One region of the Sodalis ligni genome, then DNA from elsewhere that is predicted to be linked to it. Evidence: riboswitches for the same ligand, from Rfam matches in the RefSeq annotation. Region 1 holds a riboswitch; each other region holds the start of a gene.
The links. A riboswitch is a leader RNA that binds a small molecule or an ion and turns the genes downstream of it on or off. The one in region 1 is predicted to bind cobalamin.
Positions count from the first base shown of each region.

Region 2: it holds a riboswitch for cobalamin, as region 1 does, so the genes downstream of both, GTU79_RS06425 (energy-coupling factor ABC transporter permease) here and btuB (TonB-dependent vitamin B12 receptor BtuB) in region 1, are expected to answer to the same signal.
Region 3: it holds a riboswitch for cobalamin, as region 1 does, so the genes downstream of both, GTU79_RS14895 (cobyrinic acid a,c-diamide synthase CobB) here and btuB (TonB-dependent vitamin B12 receptor BtuB) in region 1, are expected to answer to the same signal.

Region 1 covers NZ_CP075169.1:6,111,438-6,121,583, reverse strand. Annotated here, with positions in the region: gene sthA (Si-specific NAD(P)(+) transhydrogenase) at 1-642, opposite strand, end outside; gene fabR (HTH-type transcriptional repressor FabR) at 850-1,494, shown strand; gene GTU79_RS28410 (YijD family membrane protein) at 1,500-1,871, shown strand; gene GTU79_RS28405 (NADPH-dependent oxidoreductase) at 2,001-2,837, opposite strand; gene GTU79_RS28400 (MFS transporter) at 3,231-4,553, opposite strand; gene GTU79_RS28395 (hypothetical protein) at 4,709-4,852, opposite strand; gene trmA (tRNA (uridine(54)-C5)-methyltransferase TrmA) at 4,877-5,986, opposite strand; cobalamin riboswitch at 6,118-6,304, shown strand; gene btuB (TonB-dependent vitamin B12 receptor BtuB) at 6,375-8,255, shown strand; gene murI (glutamate racemase) at 8,200-9,075, shown strand; rRNA gene GTU79_RS28375 (16S ribosomal RNA) at 9,429-10,146, shown strand, end outside.
Region 2 covers NZ_CP075169.1:1,370,521-1,380,666, reverse strand. Annotated here, with positions in the region: gene GTU79_RS06465 (P-loop NTPase family protein) at 332-1,159, shown strand; gene GTU79_RS06460 (hypothetical protein) at 1,183-1,755, shown strand; gene GTU79_RS06455 (SDR family NAD(P)-dependent oxidoreductase) at 1,930-2,724, shown strand; gene GTU79_RS06450 (hypothetical protein) at 2,768-3,622, opposite strand; gene rlmF (23S rRNA (adenine(1618)-N(6))-methyltransferase RlmF) at 3,838-4,812, shown strand; gene GTU79_RS06440 (energy-coupling factor ABC transporter ATP-binding protein) at 5,068-5,907, opposite strand; gene cbiQ (cobalt ECF transporter T component CbiQ) at 5,919-6,695, opposite strand; gene GTU79_RS06430 (hypothetical protein) at 6,692-7,045, opposite strand; gene GTU79_RS06425 (energy-coupling factor ABC transporter permease) at 7,047-7,712, opposite strand; cobalamin riboswitch at 7,979-8,195, opposite strand; gene GTU79_RS06420 (hypothetical protein) at 9,410-9,595, opposite strand; gene GTU79_RS06415 (hypothetical protein) at 9,668-10,146, opposite strand, start outside.
Region 3 covers NZ_CP075169.1:3,199,062-3,209,207, forward strand. Annotated here, with positions in the region: gene cbiG (cobalt-precorrin 5A hydrolase) at 1-148, opposite strand, end outside; gene GTU79_RS14865 (cobalt-precorrin-4 methyltransferase) at 129-902, opposite strand; gene GTU79_RS14870 (decarboxylating cobalt-precorrin-6B (C(15))-methyltransferase) at 899-1,471, opposite strand; partial or broken gene GTU79_RS14875 (cobalt-precorrin-7 (C(5))-methyltransferase) at 1,536-2,141, opposite strand; partial or broken gene cbiD (cobalt-precorrin-5B (C(1))-methyltransferase CbiD) at 2,138-3,260, opposite strand; gene GTU79_RS14885 (cobalt-precorrin-8 methylmutase) at 3,260-3,904, opposite strand; gene cbiB (adenosylcobinamide-phosphate synthase CbiB) at 3,928-4,866, opposite strand; gene GTU79_RS14895 (cobyrinic acid a,c-diamide synthase CobB) at 4,952-6,316, opposite strand; cobalamin riboswitch at 6,446-6,628, opposite strand; gene pocR (transcriptional regulator PocR) at 6,810-7,736, opposite strand; gene pduA (propanediol utilization microcompartment protein PduA) at 8,277-8,561, shown strand; gene pduB (propanediol utilization microcompartment protein PduB) at 8,558-9,367, shown strand; gene pduC (propanediol dehydratase large subunit PduC) at 9,386-10,146, shown strand, end outside.

The DNA of each region.
Region 1 (10,146 bases):
GAAGGCCAGCAGCCGATCGCGGGTATTGATTAAGTCGACTTTAACGTTCAATCCCCGAAAAATTGACGCGTATTCACAGCCGATAACCCCGGCGCCATAGATAATCACGTGCTGGGGATCGTGTTTTAAATCCAGAATAGAATCACTGTCGTAAATGCGGGGATGATTAAAGTCCACATTTTGGGGGTGGTAAGGCCGAGAGCCACAGGCAATAACAATATGAGCCGCGCTGAACATTTCTACCGAATTATCCGGATAGTGGACCTTCACCGTATGGGCATCGACAAAGCTGGCGTCACCGGTAATGATCTGGCACTGGTTGCGTTCATAAAATCCCTGCCGCATGCGAATTTGCTGCTTGATGACCATATCGGCGTGATGGAGGATATCGGCAAAACTGGCCCGAGGCAAATGGGCGCTGCCACTGTAAAGGGGGTTTTGGTTGAATTCAATAATTCGGCTTACCGCCTGACGCAGTGCTTTTGACGGAATCGTGCCCCAATGGGTGCAACCGCCGCCGACGCTGTTATAGCGTTCAATCACCGCGACGCGGGCACCCTGTTTGGTTAATCCCATGGCGGCACCCTCGCCGCCGGGACCGGAGCCGATAATAATGGCATCATAATCGTATTCTGGTTGCATTCGGGTCAAACCTGTCATCAAACAAATTCACAACGTTAATGTAACATTGTAGACCTAATATCCCAACGCCCGAAGGCTTTTTCTTATTCCAGTTGTTAACGGACGCGGGGTTAGGGCGTTTTTAGTAAAATTCAGATTTTGTATCAACGCGGTTGCAACAAATTTTGATATAGTGGTTTTTTATGGGTGTGAGGGCTGGACTGAATTATGGGCGTCAGAGCGCAACAAAAAGAGCGGACCCGGCGTTCTCTTGTCGAAGCGGCGTTCAGCCAATTAAGCGCCGAGCGCAGTTTTGCCAGCCTGAGCCTGCGTGAAGTTGCCCGTGAAGCCGGCATCGCGCCAACGTCCTTTTATCGCCATTTCCGCGATGTGGATGAGCTGGGCCTCACCATGGTGGATGAAAGCGGCCTGATGCTGCGTCAACTGATGCGCCAGGCGCGTCAGCGCATTGCCAAGGGCGGCAGCGTCATTCGCACCTCGGTCGCCACCTTTATGGAGTTTATCGGCAATAATCCCAATGCTTTTCGCCTGTTGCTTCGTGAACGGTCAGGCACCTCCAGCGCCTTTCGCGCCGCCGTCGCCCGTGAAATCCAGCATTTTATCGCGGAACTTGCCGACTATCTCGAAATTGAAAATCATATGCCGCGCAGTTTCACCGAGGCCCAGGCCGAGGCAATGGTCATCATTGTCTTCAATGCCGGCGCCGAAGCGCTTGATGTGGACATCAAAGAGCGTCGTGAACTGGAAGAGCGCCTGGTATTGCAGCTGCGAATGATTTCAAAGGGGGCCTTTTACTGGTATCGCCGGGAGCAGGAAAAAGCGGCCGCCCTTTCTCTTGATGAAAGCAGGTAGGTGATATGACGAACAAACCCCTCGGAGAAAAAGGAATATTAGTCCTGGCATTGATCGCCGGCTTATCCATCAATGGCGCCTTCGCGGCCATATTCAGTTCCATTGTGCCCTTTTCCATTTTCCCCATTATAACGTTGGTGCTGTCGGTGTACTGCCTGCATCAGCATTACCAGGATCGCGCCATGCCCCAGGGATTTCCTTCTCTGGCCGCGGCGAGTTTCCTACTGGGTCTGTTGCTTTATAGCGCCATTATCCGGGCGGAGTATCCGGCCATCGGTTCCAATTTTGTGCCGGCCATCCTGGCGGTAGTGCTGGTGTTTTGGATCGGACGAAAATTAAAACGGCTAGACCGTTCTGGTGAGGACCAGGATTTTTAATCAGCATTACGCCTTCCATAGCCATTAACTATGCAATTTCAGTTACATATAAACCGGGTAGTGTCTACTAGAAACCATAGAACATATATCAAAGCATTTTCGCACTAATACCTTTTTAATCATTTGTCTTTAACTCAAAGGGAATCCCAGCGCGCGCAGTGCCGCGGCTAATTTATCTCGTCCCGCCATCGCCCCGAGCTCTTTGGTTCGCGCAATCACCCGATTGGTCCAATTACTCACCGACAGTTCATTTCGCCGGCTGAACTCGGCCAGGTCTTGGTCATAGATGTCCAACCGGGCCGGTTCGCCCGCGACATCATACAGATCCCGATGGACCACCACCGATTGGGGTAAGCGCGGTTTAACCTCGGCGGGAACGCTGTGATCGGCATAGCCCACACATAATCCGAACACGCCAACCGCGCTATCCGGCAAATCCAGTTCAGCCGCCACCCGCTGGGTATCGTTACGTAGCGCGCCGATATAGACGGTGGACAATCCCAGGGATTCGGCCGCCACCACCGCATTCTGCGCTGCCAGCGCCGCGTCAATGGTGGCTACCAGTAGCATTTCCAGGTAATTTAATGCCGCCAACTGCTGTTGTTTTTGTTCGCCGACGCGGCGCAGCCTTGATAAATCAGCCACCCACACCAGAAATAGCGGGCATTCAATAATGTGTTTCTGTCCAGCGGCAACCGCGGACAAACGTGCTTTAAGCGCAGGATCCGTTACGGCAATCAGCGACCAGGTTTGCAAATTAGATGACGTTGCGGCCGATTGGGCGGCAGCGGCGAGCGTTGTCACCGTATTATCCGGTAATGGTTTGGGTAGATATTTCCGTACCGAGCGATGAGACAGCAAAGCGGCGATGGTTTCGTTCCATGGGCCGCATTCGGGCGGCAATTCAGAGCCGTAGCGCGCCGCCAAAGCGGCATGCTGCTGGTCTTTGGATGTTGACGTTGCCATTAATGTAATTGCTCCGCAAGAGATAATAAGCGATACCTCAATGCATACCTATCTGTTTCAATTGTGTCAATGCAATGATGGAAACAAAATATTTATCTACCGCATCGGCTGCGCAGGCGAAATATATGTTTTCACTGCCGGAAAAATAAGGTTGATGGAGGTATGTATTAAGTTAAAACGGATAATTGGTTGTTAGATATTGGTAACGAAGATGGCCGCGAGGAAATTCGGCCGGATGTATTTTTAAAATGAATATATAAATTATAACCCGACCGCAGGATGAGGGAGATGCTGCTTCACAGCTTGAAAGCACAAATATATGTTGTGCAATCAAGCTGTATTCGTTGATATTAGAGAGTACGACTGCGTAGCGTCAGTTACATTTAAATAACATTAACCAAATTCAATGACTTTAAATCGAGGCACCAGCGTTTTCATCAATGCCCAGGCAAACAGGTAAGCTAATCCGCAAAACATAAACATAATGCCGTAACCCACGTTAATTTCTCCCAGCGCCTGGTAATGGTCGAACAGCGCGCCGGCGACCTTGGTAACGGCCACACCGCCGAATCCACCCGCCATGCCGCCGATACCAATCACTGAGGCAACGGCTTTGTTAGGAAACATATCGGATACAGTGGTAAATAGATTTGCGGACCATGCCTGATGAGCGGAAGCGGCAATACCAATCAAGATAACCGGCATCCAGAATCCCGCATGACCCAATGGCTGGGCTAATAGGGCGGAGAGCGGAAATACGGCGATAAAGAGCATAGCCCGCATACGGGCAACATAAGGATTAAGGCCTTTTTTCATGAACATGGCGGGAAGCCAGCCGCCGCCGATACTGCCCACCATTGTCATACAATAAATTGTCGCGATGGGCAGCATCATCTGTGTACCGCTCATCTTGTATTGGGCGGTCAGATAGGCCGGCAGCCAGAACATAAAGAACCACCATACCCCGTCGGTTAAGAATTTACCGATGGCGAATGCCCAGGTTTGGCGATAGGCCAACAAGCTGAACCAGGAGATCTTTTCGTGTTCCTGTTCCCGGTTTTGTTTTGAATCCACATCTTCGGAGATATAATTGTATTCAGCCTGATTCAATTTACCTTTGGTAAATAATTTCAACGGCAAATCAAACAATCTTTTCCAAAAGAATAAACAAACAAAGCCAATAACACCTACAATGGCAAACGTTGATTCCCATCCCCATTGGGCGGCTAACCATGGAACGACCAAAGGAGCGAGGATGGCGCCTACATTGGCCCCCGAATTAAATATGCCGGTGGCGAAAGAGCGCTCTTTCTTGGGGAACCATTCGGCGACGGCTTTAATGGCGCAAGGGAAGTTTCCCGATTCTCCCAATCCTAGAACCAGTCGGGCGAACATAAATCCGGCTATCGTTATGGGCACAGTTATACTCAATGAGGACAGCATAGCGGAAATTCCTCCCCCTATCTGCGCTACAAAGGCATGCAATACCGCGCCAAGGGACCAAATGCCTAATACCCAGGCGTACCCTGTCTTGCTTCCGGTAAAATCGACAAACCGCCCGGCAAACAGCATCCCGATAGCGTAAGTGAATTGAAACACTGCCGCTATATTTGCGTAGTCGCTGTTACTCCAACTGAATTCTTTGGCTAATGCCGGTTCTAACAGGCTTAACACTTGCCGGTCGAGATAATTTATGGTGGTACCAAAAAACAGCAATGCGCATATCACCCATCGATAGTTTGTCCGAGACATCCCTTCACCCCATTGAAAAACAAAACGTCATTTTATTTAATGTGAAAGTATATTTTAAATTTACATTGGATTTTTGATATGATGCATGTCACATATCGATCAAGGCGGTAAAAATTTATTCAAGCCTTGGAGGGACGGGACCCAGGATTGGCCATCAGGATGAGGAAATTCGCCTCCTGCACGGAGGCATTCGCGGTCATGGGGGACAGCAAAGGCGATAATGACGGGAAATGATTTTTCGCCGATACGGAAATCGGCAGCATAGGGCGCCTTGACACGGGCGCCGTTTATTCAGGCATTTTTGCCGTCAATAAGACGCCGCATTCCATATGGCGGGTGTAAGGGAATTGATCAAACAGCGCCATGCGTATGATGTCGTGAGTTTGAGAAAGGGATTCCAAATTGCGGCACAATGACTCGGGATTGCACGAGATATACAGGATGCGCGGATAACACCGGACCAGCTCCACCGTGGCGTCATCCAACCCGCTGCGCGGCGGATCGACAAAAATAGTCTCGCAGCGGTAACTGGCCAGGTCGATATCTTTCAGCCGGGTAAATTCCCGCACACCCTGCATGGCCTGGGTAAACTCCTCCGCCGACATGCGGATGATCTGCACATTGCCGATATGGTTGGCGGCAATATTATACTGTGCCGCTTCCACCGAAGGCTTGGCTATCTCCGTCGCCAGTACCCGCTCAAAGTTACGCGCCAGCGCCAGCGAAAAATTCCCGTTGCCGCAGTACAGCTCCAGCAAGTCTCCCTGGGCGTTTTGGGTTGCCGCCAGCGCCCACTCCAGCATATGGATATTGACGGCGGCATTCGGCTGGGTAAAGCTGTTTTCAATCTGCCGGTAGATGAGTTCCCTTCCCGATACCGGCAATCTTTCATCCGCATAATCCCGGTCCAGGCAAATTTTGGTTTTGGCGGCCCGGCCGATGAGATTTACCGCAAAACCCTGCGCCCGCAATCCATCCCGCAGCGCTGCGGCGGCCTCGCGCCATTCGTCATCCAACGGACGGTGGTATATCAGCGTGATGACCGCTTCACCGCTCATGGTGGTGAGATAATCCAGCTGAAAAAGCTTACGGCGTAAAACCGGCGAAAGGCGCAAGGCCTGGATCATTGCCGTCATCAACCGATTGATTAACTCGCTGCCGGCGGCAAAGAAATCGATGCGGATACGCTCTTTGGTGAGCGGATCAAACATGATGTGGTAGAGGTCCTGCTCTTCATGCCAAATCCTGAATTCGGCTCGCATCCGGTAATGATTTACCGGTGAACGGAATATTTCCGGCTCCGGCGCCCGGTAAGCTGCCATCATCGCTTTTAGTCGGGCGGCTTTTTCAGCCAATTGCGTTTCGTAAGCGTCGATAGGCAACGTCTCGGTAGTCATGATGATTTCTCGTCGATATAGGCCAACTTTATCGGTTTGTGGGGATTGTAGGGGATAAACGGGTGATGTCCAATGCTGTTCAATTTATAATTTCTTACCTAATGAGTTCTATAGACATAATTATCCCTTTGATTGTAGGATATTTGCCCGGTCTCTTGTGAGTTAAAAGGGAATCCAGTTCTAAGCTGGAGCTGACGCGCAGCGGTGAGGGGACGTCAGGGCGATAGCGGAAGCAGACACTGTCTTTTCGACGGGAAGTCGTCGCCTGGTGTTAAACACATCCCAAGCCCGAAAACCTGCCGGTATTTCGTCGCAATATCCCTGTTTATCGCGTGCTATCAAACACGGAACCTGCGGCATCCTATTTTATCTATTGGATGCTACGTCAATGTTGACTATCAAAAATACCGTTCTGGCGGCATTGTCCGTTACGACATTCTCCGGGTGGGCGCAGGATAACAACGCTCCAAACGGCAGTAATGACACACTTATTGTTTCGGCAAATCGTTTTCCACAGCCGGTTTCATCAGTGCTGGCGCCCACCAGCGTCGTGACACGCGAGGATATCGACCGTGGCCAAATCAAATCGGTAGCTGAAGCCTTAAGCCGTTTACCGGGCGTGGATATCGCGCAATACGGCGGACTGGGACAGCAAAGCTCTCTGTTCATTCGCGGCACCAATTCCAGTCACGCCCTGGTGCTCATCGATGGCGTGCGTTTGAATCAGGCTGGGATTTCCGGCTCATCCGATCTTAGCCAAATTCCCATCTCTCTGGTTCAGCGCATCGAATTTATCCGCGGTCCGCGCTCCGCCGTCTACGGCTCGGACGCCATCGGCGGGGTGGTCAATATCATCACCACCCGCGAAAAACCCGGAACCACCCTGAGCGCCGGCATGGGTTCAAAGGGTTACCAAAGTTACGATGGGTCCACTCAGCAGCGGCTGGGGGATAATACCGTGGCCACGGTGGCGGGAAATTACACCTATACCCGCGGATTCGATGTGCAGGCCAATTTGCCCGACCCTTATGGCGATCCGGCGCAGCCCGACCGGGACGGATTCATGAGCAAGACCCTGTTCGCGTCGTTGGATCATACGTTCAATCAACAGTTCAGCGGTTTTGCGCGGGTGTATGGCTACGACAATCGTACCGCTTATGACGGCACCTATGCCTATACCGACCCGGCGCATGAAGATGCGCTGCTCGATACCCGCCAGTTATATAGCCGCACCTATGATACCGGCCTGCGTTTTCAGGAAGGTATATACGCCTCCCAGCTCTCATACAGTTATAGCCATACCAAGGACTATAACTACGATCCCAAATACGGACCCTATTCGGCTTCCGCTACACTGGACGATTCCGATCAATACAACCTGCAATGGGGCAATACCCTCCAGGTCACTCACGGTCTGGTCAGCGCCGGGGTGGATTGGCAGAAACAGACAACCGAGCCCGGTACCGACTACCTCACCGATGGCTACGAGCAGCACAACACAGGCATCTATGCCACGACGCAGCAGCTTTTCGGACCGGTGACATTAGAAGGCGCGGTGCGGGGAGATGACAATTCACAATTTGGCTGGCACGGTACCTGGCAAAGCAGCGCCGCCTGGGAGTTTATCGAAGGCTACCGCCTGATCGGCTCTTACGGCACCGCGTACAAGGCGCCGAACCTGGGCCAGCTCTACGGCGCTTATGGCGGTAACGCCAACCTGGATCCCGAAGAGAGCAAACAATGGGAAGGCGGCGTTGAAGGACTGACAGGTCCGGTGGACTGGCGTATCTCGGCTTATCGCAACGATATCGACAACCTGATTGATTACGATACGGCGAATGACACCTACTACAATATCGGCAAAGCCCGTATCAAAGGGGTGGAATGGACCGCCTCGGTAGATACCGGCCCGCTCCGGCATCAATTAACCCTGGAATATCTGGATCCCCGAGACGCCACCACGGACCAGATCCTGGCCCGCCGGGCCAAGCAGCAGATAAAATACCAGTTGGATTGGCAAGTGGCGTCCATTGACTGGTCTCTTAACTACCATTACCTCGGCCAGCGTTATGACACGGATTATAACACTGAACAGGTGGTGAAGATGGGGGGCGTCAGTTTATGGGACATAGCCGCTTCTTATCCGTTAACGCCACACCTGACGGTTCGTGGTAGAATAGCCAATCTGTTTGATAAAGAGTATGAGACAGCTTATGGCTACCAGACCGCAGGACGAGAATTTTATCTCACGGGAACCTATTCCTTCTGACGGTAGCAAGACAAAACGACCCACCATCCTGATTTTTGATTCGGGGGTGGGTGGTTTATCCATTTATGATGAAGTGCGGGAGTTACTGCCGGATCCGCATTATATCTATGTTTTCGATAATGAAGAGTTCCCCTATGGCGAAAAGCCGGAAGACTTTATTGTCGAGCGAGTGGTCAATATCGTCGCAGCTGTTCAGCAATTGCACGCGCTGGATATGGTGATTGTGGCCTGTAATACCGCCAGCACTATCTCCTTACCCGCTTTACGGGAGCGTTTTGCCTGCCCGATCGTCGGCGTGGTGCCTGCGATCAAGCCTGCCGCCAAACTTACTCGCAATGGCATCGTCGGCTTATTGGCTACCCGCGCCACGGTACACCGTACCTATACCCATGATTTGATCGCCAAGTTTGCCGCCGACTGCCATATCATCACCTTGGGTTCAGCCGAACTGGTTGAATTGGCGGAAGCCAAACTGCATGGTGAAACCATTGCGCTCCCCGTTTTGCAAAAAATTCTGCGGCCCTGGCTGCGGCTAGTCGAGCCGCCCGATACGGTGGTGCTGGGCTGTACCCATTTCCCCCTGTTGGCGGAGGAGCTCAAAGCGGTGTTGCCTGATGGCACCCGGCTGGTGGATTCAGGTTCCGCGATTGCGAAACGCGCGGCCTGGCTTATCGCACATGAAATAACCGGTACCGGCTCTACGAGTGAAAATAAAGCCTATTGTTTAACCATGACGCCGCAATCGATGGAATTGTTGCCGGTATTGCAGCGTTATGGCTTCTTTTCACTGGAGAAATTGTCTATGACGACGCCGTCTTGAGTAAGAATTAGCCTGTCAGCGAAAAATCTGCAATAAGCGCTTGCCACGCCTCGGGAAGTCCCTATAATGCGCCTCCACTGACCGGGATTAACCGTTGCGACGGACCGGGTCGGGAAGGGAAAAGCGCTTTGTTAAAACAAATAAAAGCTTGACTCTTCAGCGGGAAAACGTAATATACGCAACCCGCGCCAGGTGAGATTTAGACCTCCCCGGCCATGCTCTTTAACAATTTATCAGACAATCTGTGTGGGCACTCACAAGACCGTATCGAAACACAACAATACAAGTCTTAGAGTGTTTACCAGTTAATTCAGTAATGAATGAAACAGTAGATTCTTTGAGCATCAAGCTTTTAATTGAAGAGTTTGATCATGGCTCAGATTGAACGCTGGCGGCAGGCCTAACACATGCAAGTCGAGCGGCAGCGGGAAGTAGCTTGCTACTTTGCCGGCGAGCGGCGGACGGGTGAGTAATGTCTGGGGATCTGCCCGATGGAGGGGATAACTACTGGAAACGGTAGCTAATACCGCATAACGTCGCAAGACCAAAGTGGGGGACCTTAGGGCCTCACACCATCGGATGAACCCAGATGGGATTAGCTAGTAGGTGGGGTAACGGCTCACCTAGGCGACGATCCCTAGCTGGTCTGAGAGGATGACCAGCCACACTGGAACTGAGACACGGTCCAGACTCCTACGGGAGGCAGCAGTGGGGAATATTGCACAATGGGCGCAAGCCTGATGCAGCCATGCCGCGTGTGTGAAGAAGGCCTTCGGGTTGTAAAGCACTTTCAGCGGGGAGGAAGGGGTTGGGTTGAATAGATTCAATCATTGACGTTACCCGCAGAAGAAGCACCGGCTAACTCCGTGCCAGCAGCCGCGGTAATACGAAGGGGGCTAGCGTTGTTCGGAATTACTGGGCGTAAAGCGCACGTAGGCGGATAGTTAAGTCAGAGGTGAAATCCCAGAGCTCAACTCTGGAACTGCCTTTGATACTGCTATCTTGAGTATGGAAGAGGTGAGTGGAATTCCGAGTGTAGAGGTGAAATTCGTAGATATTCGGAAGAACACC
Region 2 (10,146 bases), 1.7 Mb from region 1:
GGTATTTAGGTTCATACTTGCGTCGGTTTCATGTAGCAATGAGCTAGACTTTACGCCTCGGACCTAGGTTCGGGGCATCCTCCGATTTCCTTGTTCTACTCCCCCCTGATATATTTTTTTTCCTCCTGTGCGCCGATATCACGCCAAGATTGCCGTTCCATCCGGTTTCCCATGGCTACCGCCGACACCCTGGCTTTTATACCCGTCATATTTTCAGGGTATCGCGCTCGCCGCTAAACCCTGCCTGCAATCTGCCGATAACCTACTACAGGACGGCTTGGGGCTTCAGGGCTGATTCAGGCGCGGCATGCGATATTGTTAAAGGATGGCTATGTCTACTCAAGATTGCTTGCAACAATTGTTCGATGAAACGCCGGAATCTTCACTTTATTACAAGCAGCTTCAGGCCTTTTCCACCCGACCCGCCGCCGATTGCCACATCGTGATATGCGGTTTGGCCAACGTCGGCAAGAGCGACCTGTTCAAAGTCCTGTCGCTATCCCGCACGTTATCAGCCACAGACGGGTCCCCTGCTGCGATCGTCCCCCGGTATGTTGATACGCCGGGTTTCGACCTGTCCGGTCAACAGAGCGCGCAGGCCTGGGAAAAAGCCATTGGCGCCGATATCATCGTCTTGATACATGATATGCGACAAGGCGCGCTGGCGGCCGGCGAAATGGCTTTTCTCCAATCGCTCAAGGCTCGGTTTCCCGACCTTTGCCAACGAATGATTGTGGTCCTCGCCCAGGCAGATAAGGTGCCTTGCCAAATGCTGGAGCGCCTGAGTGCGATTCACCGCAATCTGGCAATGCTGTTTTTATCCTGCAGCGGCGGGATTCCCGATGAAAGCTATCCCGCTCCGGCAAAGAGCGGGGTCCCGGTGCTGCTATTGGAGCCCAGCCGTATCCAGGCGCTGCGGCAACAGCTTTTGTTACTGATCGGCAGTTATGAGGGTGGCCTGCCCGGGATGCGAACCGCAAGCAGCAAAGCGTTGCTTGATACGCTGGATGCCTGGGTTACCGGGGCCATCAAAATCCGCAAAAAAAGAATCGCCATAAAAGAAGCCGAGCTGAGTCAGACTTTTTCTTTATGGCAACGGGATTTACAGCGTCTGGGGGATACATTGCGTTTTCGCATCAATGAGCTTCGTCAACGTTAACCCTTACGGGATAAGGATTGGGTATGTGGTGTTTTATCCTGCCGATGCTGGCTTGGGCTTACAGCCTGTTTGCCCGTTCGGGGCGTGCCCGGACGGTTTCCCCGGGTTTGGCGCCGCCGCTCCCGCCATACGAGGTGGTTTTATGGCCCATGGAGGAAGAAAGCCCGTCAAAGGCCCGGTTCATCAGAGAAAATGAAATTATCGCCGATACCAAAATCGCGCTGCTTAAATTATATGGCGAACATCCGTTGCTGATCGTCCGGGACGAGTCGGCACAGGTCACACTGACCTTTGACACGTTATGCCGATTTGCCGAGCAAGGGCAAACCAAAAAATTACCGGCGCTGATCAAAGATTTGTCGGTATTGATACCCGGTACCGCTATGAGTTCCGCCAGGGAAAAACAAAAAGCCGAGCTGGCAAGACTGAAAGAAGAAGTCGCCGCATTTATCCAACTGCGTACTACGCTGGCACAAGTCCAGCTGCGTACCACGCTGGCGCAAGTCCAGCTGCGTACCACGCTGGCGCAAGTCCAGCTACCCACCACGCTGGCGCAGGGGTCTCTTCACGGAAAAAATGACCGGCTGTCGGATTGAGCGGTCCCTCCACGGCCGACAGCGACTTAATGATCCGGCCCCCCCTGTGGCGCAACGCCAAAATCAAAAGGAGAAAAAACCGGCCTGCGCTATAGGTATTCCCGCCAGATCCCCCATAATAAATAACTCATGTCCTGCCGAGCCATTTTATTTCGCAACGCAAAGGAGACAATTATGCACATTGATTTATCAGGTAAAACCGCCCTGGTCACCGCCTCAACCAGCGGTATCGGCTTCGCCATCGCCAACGGCCTGGCACGGGCCGGCGCCGCCGTGGTCATCAACGGCCGCAGCCAGGATACCGTGGACAAAGCGCTGGCCGCCATCGCTGCTGATGTTCCCGGCGCCGTCCTGAGCGGGATCGCGGCCGATCTATCCGATGCCGCGGGTGTGGCGCGTTTAACGGACGCGGTACCAAAAGCGGATATTCTGGTGAATAATGCCGGCATCTACGGCCCGAAACCTTTTTTCAGAATAGACGACGACGAATGGGAACACTATTTCCAAACCAACGTGATGTCCGGCGTACGCTTGTCGCGCTTCTATCTGCCGGGCATGCTGGATCGCAATTGGGGCCGCATCGTCTTTATCTCATCGGAATCGGCGCTGAATATTCCCGCTGAAATGATCCATTACGGCGTGACGAAAACGGCGCAGCTCGCGGTTGCGGGCGGGTTGGCCAAGCTTGCCGCCGGCAGCGGCGTAACGGTGAATTCCGTATTGCCCGGACCGACACTGTCCGACGGGGTCCGGGCCATGCTGAAGGGAAGCGCGGAGGAAGCAGGCATCAGCATCGAAGAGGCCGGAGCCGATTTCGTACGCACCCAGCGCTCCACTTCTATCCTGCAACGGCTGGCAACCCCGGAAGAAGTGGCCAATCTGGTGATCTACACCTGCTCAACGCAAGCTTCCGCCACCACCGGCGCCGCATTGCGGGTAGACGGCGGCGTGGTGAACAGCATCGTTTGATTGAAAATGTCGCTTCACGCCGGGACCGGGGACGTGGGATGCGTTACCAATATTGATATTGCATCGCCGTGCTTCTGTGGCGCTTTATGACATAAAGAGGGAAGATTTCCGTTTCCCGGCCGTAGCTTAAAACACAATTCCCCACCGCGTCGAAGCGCTGGCACTCTTCAATCTTGGAAATCTGGCTGATGGATGTGGTTGAAACCGAATTGGAGCCCAGTTCCTTTCCCGCGTCATCGTAACGGTAGGTCGTGGAGCCTTTCGAAGACGCGGTGGTGGCTAACAGGCCTTTTTTGTCGTAGTTATAAACGTACTGATCGTTCGCCAGCGCATCCGAACCGCGCGAGACGCTTTTCACCAGCCGGCGCCGCTTGTCATAGCTATACACCGTGGTAGTAAAGCCTTTTTGATCGTTAATGGTAAAAGCATCCGTAGACGCGGCGATCAAACCGGTTTTATCGGTGGAAAAATTGATTTTTCCCAGCTTGTGGGTCGCCAATGTCTGGGTCCCCTCTTTATCCAGGATGACGGTAATTTCATAGTCGGATTCCCAGCCGCCCGGCGCTTTGACGGTATGGTTGATCATCCGCAGGATCACGCTGCCTTCGGATTTACGATAATCAAAAAGCGCATCGGACAAGACACCGCACCGATCAAAGCGAATGTTGCCGGAGGCCTGTTCATTCACATCCTTCCCTACCATGCCGGAGACCATCATCTTGATATTCCCCCTCGCATTGCCGTCCAACATGATGAGATTGTTATTGTCGTTCACCCTGCGATGTTTGTCAGCGCAGCTAACCGCGGCAACGGCGGAGGTGGACAACAGGCTTCCCAATAAAAACACCGCCGCCCATTTCTGGAAAAGTGTGATCATGGCGTTTTGCAGCATATCCATTTGCGAGAGGAACACTCATTCTATAGCAATTGCCCCTCTCCATCCATTGTCCAAACTGCGGTGACGATGTCTGAGCGTAATATCGCCGCCAAACGCCATAAGATAAGGCCGATTTTTTCCGGCATCGATTTTCCGGCTTTTTGCCGTCCACTCCCCCCTACGCCGGACATTGTGTTATCTTAGCCGCCGGAACAACCCGCCTGAGAATCTGAACGATGGAACACAAGAAAACCTTCCCGCAGCAAAAAAACCACCTGCATCCGCGGAACCGCCATCGTTCACGCTATGATTTTGATGCGCTGATCGGCCGTTGCCCGGCGCTGGCGCCGTTCGTTAAACCCAATGCCTGGGGAGACATTTCGGTGGATTTTGCCGATCCCGCGGCGGTGAAAATGCTGAATAAAGCCTTATTACTACATTATTACGGCATCGAGCACTGGGATATTCCCGCGAATTACCTCTGTCCGCCAATTCCCGGCCGAGCGGACTATATACATTATCTCGCCGATTTGCTGGCGGACGGTAATGGTCAAGAAATACCCCGCGGCAAAAATATCGCCATCCTGGATGTGGGCGTGGGAGCCAGCTGTATTTATCCCATTATCGGCCAGCATGAGTACGGCTGGCGTTTCACCGGCTCGGAAAATGACAAAATCTCGCTAAACTCGGCCAAAATGCTGGTGGAGATGAATCCCACGCTGAGAAACAGCGTGCGGTTGCGCCACCAAAAGCAAAGCGACGCTATTTTTGACAATATCATCGGCATCGCAGAACGCTTTGACGCTACTATATGCAACCCGCCTTTCCATGGTTCGGCGGAGGAGGCGCGCGCCAGCACCCGGCTGAAGCTGCATAAACTCGGCAAAGGCGAAGTGGCGGACACGCCGGTGCAAAATTTCGGCGGTAAAAATAACGAACTCTGGTGTGAAGGGGGTGAATTGGCCTTCGTCGGCAAGATGGTCGAAGAAAGCGTCGGCAAAGGCAAAAACTGCCTGTGGTTCACCTCGCTGATTTCCAAGCACACCACCCTGCCGCCGCTGTATGAGGCCCTGAAGCTGGCCGAGGCGTTCGATGTGCGCACCATTGATATGGCCCAAGGCCAGAAAATCAGCCGCTTTATCGCCTGGACCTTCCAGAATGCCGAACAACAGGCGCAATGGGCCGCCGAGCGCTGGCAGAAACCGGAATAACCCGGCGGCTCCCGGCGGCTCCCGGCGGCTCCCGACGGCGAGTAGCCTATAAACAGCCGCCGAGGACAAGCCGTTAACGTTAGCGGCTGACGACAGCAAGAATCAACGTTACCCTCGGCGATCGACGGCTTGTCATGACGACAAGGGTCTACGTGATTACCTTCGGCGGGCGCCGGCGTGCCATGGCGACAAGGGTCAGCAAGATAACCCTCGGCGCTAATCGGCCTTGCAAATCGGCACGTCCGGATGGAATCATCACGATTTGGCCGCCAGCGCCGCCTCTATCATCTCTTTGGCCTGACCGATGGTTAGCGGCAGCCCCTTTTCATCGAGCCGGCCGTCGCGCATCAACAGCTCCGCCAGATGAGCCACCCGGGGCAATCTCAGTTCGAAACGCCGCAGAATGTCTTTTTGATTGAAAAACTCAGAGAGATTCCCCCCCAGGACCACTTCCCCTTTATCCATCAAATAGACCTTGTCCGCCAGCAGCGGAACGATATCCATATCATGGAGGGTAAAAATCAGGGTGATGCCCAGGGTCTTATTGATATCGTTCAGCATATGCACCAAATGACTGGCCGACCGGGGGTCGAGGGCATTAAAGGGTTCATCCAGCACCAGGACCTTCGGTTTCATCGCAATAACGCTGGCCAGGGCAATGCGCTTCTTCTCGCCGCCGCTGAGATTAAAAGGATTGCGGTGAATATAGGACTCCATGCCGACGATATTCAGCGCCCAGCGTACGGTGTTATCCAATTCCTCGCCGGCAATTTTCATGTTAACCAGACCGTAGGCGACTTCCCGATAAACCGTGGCGTTAAACAGCTGGTCGTCCGAGTCCTGGAAAACCATGCCCACCCGGCGCCGCAGTTCAATGAAGTTCTCCCTCACCACCGGCAGGCTATCCACCACCACCCGTCCGCCCTGAGGTAGCAACAGTCCGTTAAAGAGCTGAAACAGCGTCGACTTCCCCGCGCCATTGGGGCCCAAAACAGCGACGCGCTCGCCCTGGCCAACGGTCAGATCCAGATGATTCAGTGCATTGTGTTTACCGTCATAAGAGAAGCTGACGTCGGAAAGCTTGATAATGTCCATGGTTTTCTCGGTTAGCGGCTTAACACATTCAGCGTGACGACCAATATCAGCAATAAGCCGGCGGCCAGGCCAATCAATTTATCCCGCCTTGGCACCTTGGTGGTAAAAAAGCACAGGTCGTGACTGTCTTCATCATAACCGCGAGCCAGCATGGCCTGATAAATCCGCGTGCTTCGGTCCAGGGATCGGATGAGGATACCGCCGGCGACCTTACCCGTATCCCTGACTCTGCGCAGCCAGGAAACAGTCTCTCCCAAGCGGCTGATTTGCGCCTGCCGCATGGTAAAGGCGGTATCCTGCATAATAAAAACATAACGATACATCATATCCGCAATATCAATAACGGTATGCGGCACTTTGCAAAGGCGCAGCGTTTCCAGGATATCTATCATCGGCGTGCTGAATGACAGCGCGGCAACCAGGGTCACCGCCGCCATGATGCGTAAGAAAAGGACAATACCGAAGACCAATCCCTCCTGATAGGCATCAAGGGAAAAGTAGTGAAGCGGAATAGTGAACAGCAGCCGGCTGCCATGGGTGAACAGCACGCTTAAAAATACCAGCCAGGCAATACCCATCGGCATGATCAAGCGTTTTAACAATGCCCTGCGGTCAAAGGGCATAACGCAAAACAGACTGATGGCGGCCAGCCATAATGCCAGCGCCAGATACCATTGGCTCAAGACGGAAGCCACCGCCACCGCCGACAGCAAAACAACGGTTTTTACCCGGCTGTCCAGCCGGCGCAGGGGACTGGAGGATTCATCGGCGAAACGCGCCAGGCTCATGATGCTTCTTCTTTGCTCCCGACGGCGTTGCCCTTGCCGCCAAACAGCTTCAGCCAATGATATCCCACAATCAGGCCGGCGAAAAAGTTGGCCACGGAAAAGGCCCCCACCTCGGCATCCCCCGGCAATTCCACAAAGGGATGATGAGGTTTGTGCGCCACGCCGGTGGCCAAATCATTGACGTGGTTATCCGTACCGCTGCCGTCCATGTTGTGGGTGCTCATATAAGTTCCCGAAGCAAAGATAAACAGCAGGATAACGCACATGACCGTCAGCATGGTTTTGGTGAAACCATCAAAAAATTGGGTTTTTTTCGCCTCTTCGGTCGGAGTCTCAATCTGCAATGACATGTTATGCTCCCGTTCTCGTCAAGATTCCCGGCAACAGGTCAGGTCGCCGGCTGACCATGGCCTGCAGCACCGCGGCGGTAAAAACCGCCTCGGCCACCGCCAGCGGCAGCTGCGTCGGACCGTAGCCCATGAAAAAAATCATCCACTGCTTCACCAGCGGAACGTTGCCGTGCAGGCTTAACGCCAGCTCAAACGCGCTGGTGAGATAGGTCACCAAATCCCCCACCAGGCCGGCCATGCCCGCGGCGAGCCATAACGGAAAACGAAACGCCCTGAAGAATTTCCACACGGCGTAACCGGAAAAAGCCCCGGCAATGCCCATGGAGACCGTATTGGCGCCGATGGTGGTAATGCCGCCATGGCCCAGGAAGACCGCCTGGAAAAACAGCACAATCATCGACACCACCGCGGTGGCGAACGGACCGATAATAATCGCCGCCAATGGCGTGCCGCACGGATGAGAGCTGGAGCCGGTGACCGGCACCGGCAAATGCATCGCCGAGATAACAAACACCGCGACGCCGATCATGGCGAGGAAAGGTTTATAAGCGAGATTAGTTTTGATTTTTCTTTTTATTTCATAGATGCCCGGCACAACAAAAACCGCCGTCACGGCATAATAAACGGCGCATGCCGTCAGCGGTAAAATTCCATCTTCGATATGCATGCCTGATCCTCACGAGTGTCAACTATACCCATCATCTCTCTCGTTGCAGCTGTGCTGGATAGACTCTTTCACTCGAATAACCTGCCTGAGTAAGCCTCATCGGGATTTTTCGCTTGCCGCCGCTTGAAAGCCATTGGGTATATAACACAAATTAAAAAACCAACATGCGGCAGTGAAGGAAGGAAAATAAGTTCAGACACGGGGAATGTTAACCACTCTCGCCGCGAAGTTATAACCGAACCCTTCCCATCACCCCGGGGATTGGTACTTCCTGTATGAGATGGGCCGGTCTCCTGGCTTGCCGTCATTCTTCTTTACCGCCTTCCCATGTCATAAAACACAGTGGCTGAAGGTAAATTCGTCAGGCTTACAGTAGCGGGGGCTGCGCCGGAATATTGATTATCCAAAAAGGGATCTGACCGGCTTTCCGTTTCACCCGCCTCGCGATCGCGAAGCTAAGGCACCCAAATCTCGGAAATTTATCCTGAGTTTTTTTTCAATTAACGTCAAGGGATAAATAAACCTTATGTCGGGATTTTGTTGCGGTAGATCATGATAAGGAGAAATTTTGTATGTGAAAAATTTGCAGGTGGATATCATATTTTTGTTACGGAGGTGGGGGTAGTGCTTAAATTAACAGGGAATAGTTGAGTCCTGCCTTGGCACTCATTAGGAATAAAGGTGGTTCAAGTTCCTGTACATGTTTGATAAAAGGCTATTAAGCGGGAATGGTTATTGCGGATGGATATGATTTACATCAATTACTAATTCATGAAACGAAAAAATAAAAATGATCTGAATCAATTATCGTTACAAAAGCGGATCGCTATATAACATTGAATGAACTTCTTAAGATTTATCGTGGATAACTACAGGCCTTGAGCGTCTAGATCCACAGGGGAGTCCAACAGGATTCTTTACAAGGGCCAATAAGGCCCTTGAATTTAACATTAAGAGATGTTCATTAAGTAAAACCTGTCTACCGCTCCCGCGCCGGGATATAGTGATAAATCGTGTTGGGAGATACCTTCAATATCAGCGCCACCAGTTGTAAAGTTGCACCTTGGCAAACATCCGGCGCGCCCGGTCAATCGCTTGTTCGGTCATAATCCGGCGTTTGCCGCCGATTCTCCCCTCTGCGCGAACCGCCTACCCCGCAAAGTACGTTCCACGATAAACGCAGGCTCCATTCCATCCAGCACGCTCCTCACATGGAAAAAGAAACCTCCATTGAGATACTGGTATCGCACACATTTTTTGCTGGTGATCTAATAATGTCTCTTGATTTTTTTCAATAAATGTTAATTAAGTTAATTTAACATGAAATCTAATTCCTCTTAGATATATGCTGATGACTTAATAAAGGAATTGCATCGCGAATTATGTATATCCTTAGGCGATCATAAATAGCCGGACTTAAAGGCCCGGCCTGGCTTGGCTTATTTAAATAAAACTATAGAAATTGGTGAAAAAGCTTTGTAATTTTACTCTGATAAGTAAATTGATATTTAATCTAATATAGAATATAGACGACTATTAATACGAATCTATGGCATTAAAAACACTTTATTCGCATACTCCGGTCAGCACGGAAGAAGTCTATACTCAAGATTGTAATTCACAAAAATATGATCGGAATACTTTAGAAACGGGATATATGTTTAATTAAACGTGAACACAAAAAATCTACCAGTTACTCATCTGTTATCTTCGGGAAATAAAGGAATCGCTTGTTGCATCATAAATATACTCCAAGTCCGCAAAATCCGATTCTTTAATTTCCGCAGTAGTAAATTCGGACTCAGGTTTCCAAGATTTTTATCACCATCCCAGACAATAATATTCACAACAACATTATCTTTAAGCACTGCGTAATTAGCCATTATGCATATTCCCAAATTTCAACATAACCATTCCCACCATTACCTCCGGCATAAGCAGGAGAAGCGGCTGTGTTAGAACCTCCCAGCGCCCTGAACCCCGGATCCGCTAAAACCTGGTAGACCAATACCTGCGGATCCACCGATTGAGCTCCCGCCTGCAAATTTATTACTTCGCCCACCTCGGCCACCCTGACAATTACCGAGTGCCGTAAGAAGCAACCACCCCCTGATCACCTTTATATTAAACAAGTTCCCACCGGTTGCAGTCCCTCCAGCCCCTCCGATTTGCTGGACAATGCTTCCGGAAAGCATTTGCGATGTATTCAAAGCGCCAACGGCACCTCCATTCGCAATAATCGCTGCATTAAAGGATGAAGCCCCGCCTGTACCGACGGATGATGCAGTTGCTAAGCCGCCAGCACCTATAATTACCGGCGCAGAATCAGGAACGGCAGTCATCCAACTTTCGGCATAGCCTCCAGCGCCTCCACCAGCAGCACCGGACATATATCCCACAGCACAAGCAATAGCGTATCCCCCCGCAGCGCCTG
Region 3 (10,146 bases), 2.9 Mb from region 1:
TGCCGCGAAACGGTTCGAAACCGGGCTCCAGCAGGTTTTGGCTGGTAAAACAGGTCATGGGCAGCCGGGCGGACAATCTTTTGGCCAGCCGTATTCCCCCCGGCGTCAGGCAAAACAGGGCGACCGACTCAGGCTTGACGATATTCATGAGAGAATCCGGCATGATAAAGTTTGGAATAATGGTATTCGTCGCCCATAAAGGCACCGACCAATATCAACGCGGTTTTGCCGATATCCGCCGCCCGGGCCAGGCCGGCGATATCGCTTAAAGTCCCGCGCACGGTTTTCTCTTCCGGCCAGGTGGCCTTGAAAATCACCGCCGCCGGCGTGTCGGCGGGATAGCCCCCGTCCATCAGCCGCCGCGCTACCCGTTCGATGGCCTGCACCGACAGAAAAATCGCCATGGAGGTGCGATGGGCGGCAAAAGACTCCAGAGATTCCAGCGGCGGCGTCGGCGTGCGCCCTTCCATGCGCGTAATAATCAGGCTTTGGGACACTTCGGGCACGGTATATTCCACCCCCATTTGCGCCGCCGCGCCGAGAAACGCGCTGACGCCGGGCACGGTGCTAAAACCGATTCCCAGTTTGGCCAGTTCTTCAATCTGCTCGCGGATAGAGCCGTACAGCGACAAATCGCCGGTTTGCAGCCGCGCCACCAGCCGCCCTTCGGCTATCCCTTTATGCATCCGCCGGATAATGTCTTCCAGGGTCATGCCGGCGCTGTCATAACACTCCGCCTCCGGCTTGCAGTATTCCAGCAGAGCGGGGTTGATCAGGGAACCGGCATAGATAACCACATCCGCCCGGCACAGCAGCCGGTACCCTTTAAGGGTGATAAGCTCCCGGTCCCCCGGTCCGGCGCCGACAAACCACACCAACCGTCGATCAAATGACTCTGTCATACCTTCTCCTTCTGACAGGAAAGAATAAAAGCGGGATTGTTCGGCTTGAAATAGTGACCATTACCCAGACGGACCAGAGACGATACCTGGATTTGGATACAATCGGGCCGGCTAAAACCCCGTAGGGTTAAACTTTTCAGCGCCTCATTGAGGTTTTCCAGCAGGATGAGGTTAATCACCAGCCGTCCCCCCGGCGCCAGCAGATCGCCGGCCCAGAGGATAATCTGTTGAAGATTGCCGCCGCTGCCGCCGACAAAAACGGCGTCGGTCTGACCGGCAAAAGGAAGCGGCAACGGCAGCGGCGCCACGCCCTCGACTACCTGCACCCGGCCAAGGCGGAATTTGTCGCAATTGCGGCGGATCAGGTCCAGGGCCTCGGCGTTGCGCTCTATGGCCGCGACCTTCAGCGCCGGGTAGCGGCAGGCGGCTTCAACGGCCACGCTGCCGGTGCCGGCCCCCACGTCCACCATCACCTGCGCTTGCGCCAGATCCAGCCGCTCCAGCGCTATCTGCCGCACTTCGCGTTTGGTCATCGGCACGGCGCCGCGAATAAAGTCTTCATCTTTCATCAGGGAAACCCGTCCATTTGTCCGCTCCGCTCCGCAACGCGCCATGGCCGGCGGTAAGGTAGTGTTCATCGAGGATCGCCACCACATTCATGTCATATTCCCGCGCCACGCGATCGGGAGACAGAATATGGATACGCTCGTCGGCATAGGAGAGATTTTCTCCCACCGCCAGGGTACGGCGCAGGCCGCGCGACAGGATCTGGCGGGCGATTTCATAGGGTCCGATATGCCGGTCGGTCATCATGGCCACTTTGCCGTGCCGCAGTATAAAATCGAAGTCCGGTTCGCGGCCGTGGCTGCTGGTGAGATAAATATCGTTCATGGACAGCCCCAGGCGCGAGAACAGGTATTGCACCGCGCTGATGCCGGGCACCACCAGCAGCGGCCCGTCCGCATGGCGGCTCAGGTAATCGCCGATGCCGTATAACATCGGGTCGCCGGACGCCAGCACCACCACCCGTTGCTCCCGGTGTGCGGCCAGCCAGGCGGCCAGGGCCGGGAGGGAGGCGTCCAGCAACCGCTTCTCCTGGCGTATTTCCGGGAAGCAGGCCAACTGGCGCGGGCTGCCGATAAGCACGTCGCAGCGTTCAATCAGCTCTCTGGCCCGGGGCGTAAGATAACCCACATCCCCAGGCCCCAGTCCCACCACGCTCAGGCGGCCATCGTTCATCGAAACGCCTCCGTTAATTCCGCCACCGGCCGGCTGCTGCCCAGCACCTGCTGATCGAAAGAGAACAGCAGCGCATCGCAGCGCGGCGGCCGGGGGGAGAAACGCAGCAGCTCGGTCATACGCTCCGCCACCCGCCGGGCAATGGCTGGATAGACCCGCTGCCAGCCGGCATCGTTTATCAGCGCCATCGCCTCCTCGGTGGTAAGGCAGGCCCGCCCCCCGGTGCATCAGTTCAGGGGGGGCGTCGCACAGGGCCAGCCGGGCTACCAGGGTTTCCATCCGCCCGTCGGCGATATGGCTGGGCGTATGGAAAATTCCCGCCGCCACTTTTATAAGTTTACCGAAATGCCCCACCATCAATACCTGCCGGAAGCCCAGCCGCTCGGTCTCTTTGAGCATATAACCGACAAAATTGCTCATGGTGACAACGTCACCTGGATCCAGTCCCAATTGCTCGCGCACAAAACGCTCGCCGTGATTGCCCGGTACCAGGATCACCCGTTCGCGCCCTTCGGCCCGCTTCATGCCCAGCTCCAGCGACAGCGAACTTTTCCAGCTCTCCTCGGACATCGGCGTGACGATGCCGGTGGTGCCGATAATGGAAATCCCCCCCAGGATGCCCAGCCGGCCGTTGTAGGTTTTTCGCGCCCGCTCTTCCCCTTCGGGGGCGAAAATTTCCACGTCGGCGCCGCGCCCGGGACCTATCACCTCGCGCACCGCCGCCTCGATGGTTTGCCGCGGGGTTTTATTGATGGCGGCCTGGCCGATGTCCAGCCCGATACCGTTGCGGGTGACCCGGCCGACGCCGGCGCCGCCGTCAATGACGATAGCCGGGTCGCCGCGCAGGCTGACCCGGGCGAAAATCAGCATGCCGTCGGTGGCGTCCACGTCATCGCCGCCGTCCTTGCGAATGGCCGCGGTGGCCTGTGCCGGGCTTATCAGCGGCCGCTCCACGTTCAGGTGCAGCGTGGCGCCGGACGGAGTGACGATGGAGACGTTGTCGATGATTTGCTGGCGCAGCAGCATCAGCGCGGCCACCTTCGCCGCGGCGGTGGCGCAGGAACCGGTGGTATAGCCCTTGCGATAGGCCTTGCCGTTATGCCAAATCACCTCGTCCATCAGGCCTCCCGCAGCTGATACAAAATGGCGTTGACGATGGCGGCGGCGATATTGCTGCCGCCTTTGCGTCCCAGGGCGGCGATACAGGTGAGGCCGCTTTCCGCCAGCGCCTGTTTGGACTCGGCGGCGCCGACAAAGCCCACCGGCACGCCGATCACCGCTTCCGGCCGGGCGCCGGTGCCCGCGGCCTGGTGCTCCAGCAAACGAAACAGCGCCGTCGGCGCGTTGCCGAACACAAACAGGCTTTTGCCCGGTTCGCTGACGGCCCGGTCCACCGCCGCCATGGAACGGGTAATGCCCTGCCGGCGCGCCTGTGCCGCCACCAGCTCGTCGCCGATAAAACAGTGGATTCGGCAGCCCAGGCGGGTCAGTTCATGCTTATTGATGCCAGACAGCGCCATGGTGGTATCGGTATACAGCGTACATCCGGCCGCCAGGGCGCTGGCGATGCCAGCGGGTGCATCGGCGGAAAAATGCAGGATATCCAGCCAGTCGAAATCCGCGCTGGTATGAATGGCGCGCAGGATGATCTTCTCTTGCCATGGGTCGGAGAAATGAAATCCAGGCCGCTCGCGGGCAATAATGTCCCGGATAATATCGAAACTGGTCTGTTCGATTTGCTGCGGTTGCTTGATATAAGGCATTCTTTTCATCGCTCCGGGCGTTGTTACAGATTCAGTTGCAGATAATGTACCGCGACAATACGCAGCAGGCACAGCAAGACCAGCGTTATGGCGGAAGCCAGGTACATCAGGCGAATGGCGGCGGTAATATCTTCCAGATCGATTTCACGGGTTTCCTCGCCGATCCAGGGTTTTTCCACCCATTCATTGAAATAGCGGTTGGGTCCGCCCAAACGCACCCCCAGCGCCCCCGCCACCGTGGCTTCCGACCAGGCGCAGTTGGGGCTTTTCCAGGCCCGGCGCCCGTCCAGGCGCAGCGCCCCCGCCGACAGCGCCAGCGCTATCCAGCCCAGCCGCGCCGGCAGCCAGTTGGCCAGGTCGTCCAGTTTTGCCGAGACATAACCGATGGCCCGGTATTTCGGCGTGCGGTAACCCACCATGGAATCCAGGGTATTTACCGCCTTATAGGCCATGGCCAGCGGCACGCCGCCGATAAACAGCCAAAACAGCGGCGCGATAACGCCGTCGACGCTGTTTTCCGCCACGGTTTCCACCACCGCCCGCATGATTTGCGGCCGGGATAAATGCTGCGTATCGCGCCCGACGATATAGGAGAGCTGCCGGCGGCTCTCTTCCAGGGTATCCGCCCGCAGGGCGTGATACACCGCCATGGCGGCATCGCGCAGACAGCGGGTGGCCAGCAGGGTATAGGTTAACCAGACCTCCGCCAGCCACTGCAGCCAGGGATTGAACGACAGTAACCGCAACACCAGGTCCGCTATCAGCCAGGTTCCCCCCACCACCGTCAGCCACAGTATGCCGCCGCCCGCATAGAGCATGGATTCGCCGGGGCAACAGCGGCGGATCAGCCGCTGCATTCCGCTGATGGCGTTGCCCATCCAGCGTACCGGATGGGGCCAATGGGGAGGGTCCCCCAGCCACAGATCGAGAAAGTAACCGACAATATAGGCGCTGAGCGTCAACATGCCGCGTCTCCCCGCGCCAAAAGCATACCGGCATCGCTCATGGATATGACCGCCTGTTGAACAGGCAATATCGCAGCAGTCGTCATAATTGCGCGCATCCCAGATCAAGCCAGCGTTTCACCATGGCGGGCCGCTGGTAGAAGTGCACATGCAGATAGCTGGCGAAAATGTTGCCGCCGCCGTACCCGCCCGCCCACTGGTGGACGTCCCCGTTGGCGGCGGTTTTGCTCATGCGAAACAGCGGCGTTTCATCGGTGATGTATTCGGAGTGGTGGAACTCGTGCCCGCGCAGGGTTTCACCCCGGCCCGCCAGCAGATTGTCGCTTAACGACCGGCCTTCACAATAACCGAAGCGTTTAAGCCCCTGGGTCATGCGGCTAAAGCCCTGCAGCAGTCCCACCATGGGATAGCTGGTGCCGTCCTGTACTATCAGCGCCGCCCCCAGATACATCAGGCCGCCGCATTCGGCATAGATGGCGGCGCCGTTCTGTCCGGCGCGCAGCAGCGCCTGGCGCATGGGCCGATTATCCGCCAGCTGGGTCGGGAACATTTCCGGGAAACCGCCGCCGAGGTAGATCATTTGGCAGGGAGGTAACACCCGATCGTGCAGCGGACTGAAACGGATAATTCGTACGCCGATATCCTGCAGCATCCGCAGGTTGTCGGGATAATAAAAATTAAACGCCTCGTCGTCCGCCAGGGCCAGGGTCAGCCTGGAATAACGCTCATGGCCCGGCAGCGCGGGCAGCCGGCCTCCATCGGGGCGGCACTCGGCCAATGCCAGCAATCTATCCAGATCGATATGTTGCTCAACGCCGTCAGCCAACTGCTCCCATTGGGTTTGCCCGCGTTCGGACTCCCGCGCCGGAATCAGCCCCAGATGGCGGGAGGGTAAATTCCAGTCAGGCAATGGCGGCAGGTAACCCAATACCGGCACATTGCAGTAGCGGAGGATGGCGGTTTTGATGAGGTTGAAATGATTTTCCGAGGAAACGCGATTGATAATGACGCCGGCGATATTTACCGCCGGGTCGAACTGCTTGAACCCCAAGACGACTGCGGCCGCCGAGGTGGAAACCGCTTTGCCGTCGATAACCAGTATCACCGGCACACGCAGCTGCTTGGCCAGGGATGCGCTGCTGCAGAGATCCCCATCGCTGCCCAGCCCGTCGTAAAGACCCATCACACCTTCAATGATACCGATATCGGCATCGGCCATATGACGGTTGAACAGACCGTTCAGCGTTGACGATTCAAGCATATAGGCATCGAGATTGTGCGAGGGAATACCGCTTACCGCCTGATGCCAGCCGGTGTCGATATAATCCGGTCCGCATTTGAAGGGCTGCACCCGCAAACCTCGCCGCGCCAGGGCGCGCAGCAGTCCCAGGGTGAGCAAGGTCTTGCCTGTCCCGCTTTGCGCGCCGCCGATGAGTATCGCTTTCATCTTCATCCCGTTACTCCCCAGAGGCGCCGCTGGGGATTGTCGCAAACAAAGGCTGCGGGAGACTCACTGTCCCGACGGCATTGTTGGGACAACCCGCTTCCCGCCGAAGGAGTTGTTACCGAGCCTATCAAGGCTATGGGCAATCAGGCAGGTTTTCTGGCTTGGCGTCATCCTTCTCCGAACCTTCCCAATCGGCTGAGATCAGTGGTTATCACGGAGTCGTCGGCATCACAGCAGCGGGGGCTGCGGAGGATTTTCACCTCCTTCCCTAACGGCCTTGCGGCACGTTTCACCTGAATGCAAAATGTACTTTTCCACAGCGGCCGGCGGCCCTTGTGAAGCCGGGCAATCGACCGTTGATGACTAATGTAAAGTATTCAAAGGGGAATATACCCCCTTTCGGATCAAAAAAAATGTTCGCGGCGGCGGATTTATTTGGAATTTATCGGACGGCGATAACATTTTTTTGTTACGTCAATTTAAAGAGATAAAATTAATTAAATAAAGCAACGATATCTTTATTTTCCGGCGGCGAAAAGCGCTGTTCACGATAGGCCTGAGGAGTAATACGGTAGGTTTGGCGAAATAACTTGCAAAAGTAGCTTGCCTGAGAAAATCCGAGATTACGGGCAATAGTGGCGATGGGCCAATCGCTTTGTTCAAGCATCTGCCGGGCGCTTTGCATACGCAATTGATTAACATAAGCGTTGAAGCCGATCCCCTGGTATTTCTTGAACAGTTTGCTGAAATAATAGGGACTGAGGTAGACCATCGCCGCCACGTCTTCCAGCCGCAGATCCTCGAAGTAATGATTGTCGATGCAGCGCAACGCTTTTTTCATCTTGCTCTCGTGCTGGCTGGGAACCGCCGTCCGGCGTTCTATCGGCCCGTCGCCGTGCTCCTTGAATACCACCACTTCCAACTGCTGTTTCAGGTAGTTATCCACAATCATTTTCAGCAAATCAGCGGAGGAGATGAGGCGATCGAAATCCACCACCGGAATTTTTTCATAGCTTTCAGTTAATTGATAATCTTTTTGCCAAGCCCTGCTGGTACAGTCCTGCACCGAAGGCAGGGTTACGGTGTCATGCACCCGGACCTGTCCGCATAAGACAAACCCAACCAAATGTCCGCTGATAAGCAGCGGAATGGAGAAGTCGGTCAGGCCGGAGTGGCAGCGGTAAATGCAGGGCTGATTGGATTTTGACGCTTCCAGTCCGCCGCACCTGTCGCTCATACGGCAGCGCCGGCTCATCTCCGGATCCTGGCGCATTAATTGACAAAAAGGGGTGAAGTGATATAAATCCGAGACTTCCTCGCCGTGAATATTCACCACCACAACCGCCAGATTGGTGGCATTAGCGAAATCCTGCGCGATTTTATTTATCAAATCTGAATCCATGAAACTGCCGGAATTCATATTCCCCCCTTTCTTCTTCAAAGCTACCTTAGATTCAATCATTTTTTACCCATTTGATAATGTGCTCCGGTACACAATTATCAAAACGGGGGTTCGATAGCACATAAGGCTAAACGCCGTTTCCCGCCGCGCCGGGAGAACGCCGCAGCTAATAAATAGTAAAACCATAATCAATTTTAAGCGCCCATCGGACTACAGATACCGTCAATGCTGGGTTTGTCGTTTTAAATCAGATAACACTTTTTCGTTATTATTCATTTTCTGTGGAATGAACATTATCAGCTCAGATCATAACTTTTCTTACTTTTCAAGTCGGTTAACTGAATACTGAAACTTCAATTACGGATATTTGCTATGGCTGTTCATTTCCCCCTGACCGGTCACAGCTCGCTTTATTAAATAATCAAACCTAATTTTTGCTATAGCCGCGCCAATCATTTTCGCTATTTATAATGCAGGACGGCCATTAATTTTCACGGCGTTTGGGTATATTTCCAGCCGGACACCCAAAGCATATCAACGATTGGTCGAGGTAACAAAATGCAACAAGAAGCCCTGGGTATGGTTGAAACCAAAGGTCTCACCGCCGCCATCGAAGCGGCCGATACGATGGTGAAGTCGGCCAATGTCGTGTTGGTCGGTTATGAAAAAATCGGCTCCGGTCTGGTTACGGTGATTGTACGCGGCGACGTAGGGGCAGTGAAAGCCGCCACCGACGCCGGCGCCATGGCCGCGGCCAACGTCGGCGAAGTGGTGGCGACCCATGTTATTCCGCGCCCCCACGGGGATGTGGAGAAGTTTTTGCCGAAAGGAATACGTGAATGAACACCGATAAAGCCATTGAGGAGATTTTGGCTAAGGTGATGGAAAAAATCGGTGAAGGCGCCACGGCGTCTCCTTCTCACACACCCTTGGATAAAGGTCCGGATATGTCGGAGAAAACCTGTAACCTGACTGAATTTGTGGGTACGGCCATCGGCGATACCATTGGCCTGGTGATTGCCAATGTCGACAGCGAGGTGCTGTCGGCGATGAAGCAGGAAAAACATTACCGCTCCATCGGCATTCTTGGCGCACGTACCGGCGCCGGTCCGCAGATCATGGCGGCGGATGAGGCAGTGAAAGCCACCAACACCGAAGTGGTCAGCATTGAGCTGGCGCGCGATACCAAAGGCGGCGCCGGCCACGGCTCTTTGATTATCTTTGGCGGTGAAGATGTCTCCGATGTCAAGCGGGCGGTGGAAGTGGCGCTCAAGGAACTGGATCGGACGTTTGGCGACGTTTACGCCAATGACGCCGGCCATATCGAACTGCAATACAGCGCCCGCGCCAGCTATGCGCTGGAAAAGGCCTTCGGCGCGCCCCTGGGCAAAGCCTGCGGCGTGATTGTCGGCGCGCCCGCCGCCATCGGCGTGGTGATGGCCGATACGGCGGTGAAATCCGCCAATGTGGATGTGGTGGCCTACAGTTCCCCCGCCAAGGGCACCAGTTTTAGCAACGAAGTCATTCTGGTGGTATCCGGCGATTCCGGCGCGGTCCGTCAGGCGGTGATCTCCGCCCGTGAAATCGGCAAAACGCTGCTCGGTACGCTGGGCGCCGCGCCGCAAAACGATCGCCCGTCTTATATCTGATTCCTTAGGGGGGATGGCATGAAATCCAAGCGATTTGAAGCATTGGCGAAACGGCCGGTTAACCAGGACGGATTCGTCAAAGAGTGGGTGGAAGAAGGCTTTATAGCCATGGAAAGCCCCAACGATCCCAAGCCGTCCATCAAGATAGTCAACGGCAAAATCACCGAACTGGACGGTAAGCCTCGCGAGCAGTTTGATCTGATTGATCATTTTATCGCCAACTACGGCATCAACCTGCCCCGCGCCGAAGAAGTCATGGCGATGGACTCGGTGAAACTGGCCAAGATGCTGTGCGATCCGAATATATCGCGTGGGGATATCATTCCGCTCACCACCGCCATGACGCCGGCAAAAATCGTCGAAGTGATGTCGCAAATGAACGTGGTGGAAATGATGATGTCGATGCAGAAAATGCGTGCTCGCCGTACTCCGTCGCAACAAGCCCACGTGACCAATATTCAGGATAACCCGGTACAAATCGCCGCTGACGCCGCTGAAGGCGCGTTCCGCGGTTTCGATGAACAGGAAACCACCGTGGCGGTGGCGCGCTACGCGCCGTTTAACGCCATCGCGCTGCTGGTAGGCTCGCAAGTGGGCCGTCCCGGCGTATTGACGCAATGCTCGCTGGAGGAAGCCACCGAACTGAAGCTGGGCATGCTGGGCCATACCTGTTATGCGGAAACCATTTCCGTCTACGGTACCGAACCGGTATTCACCGACGGCGACGACACGCCGTGGTCAAAAGGCTTCCTGGCCTCTTCTTATGCCTCCCGCGGTTT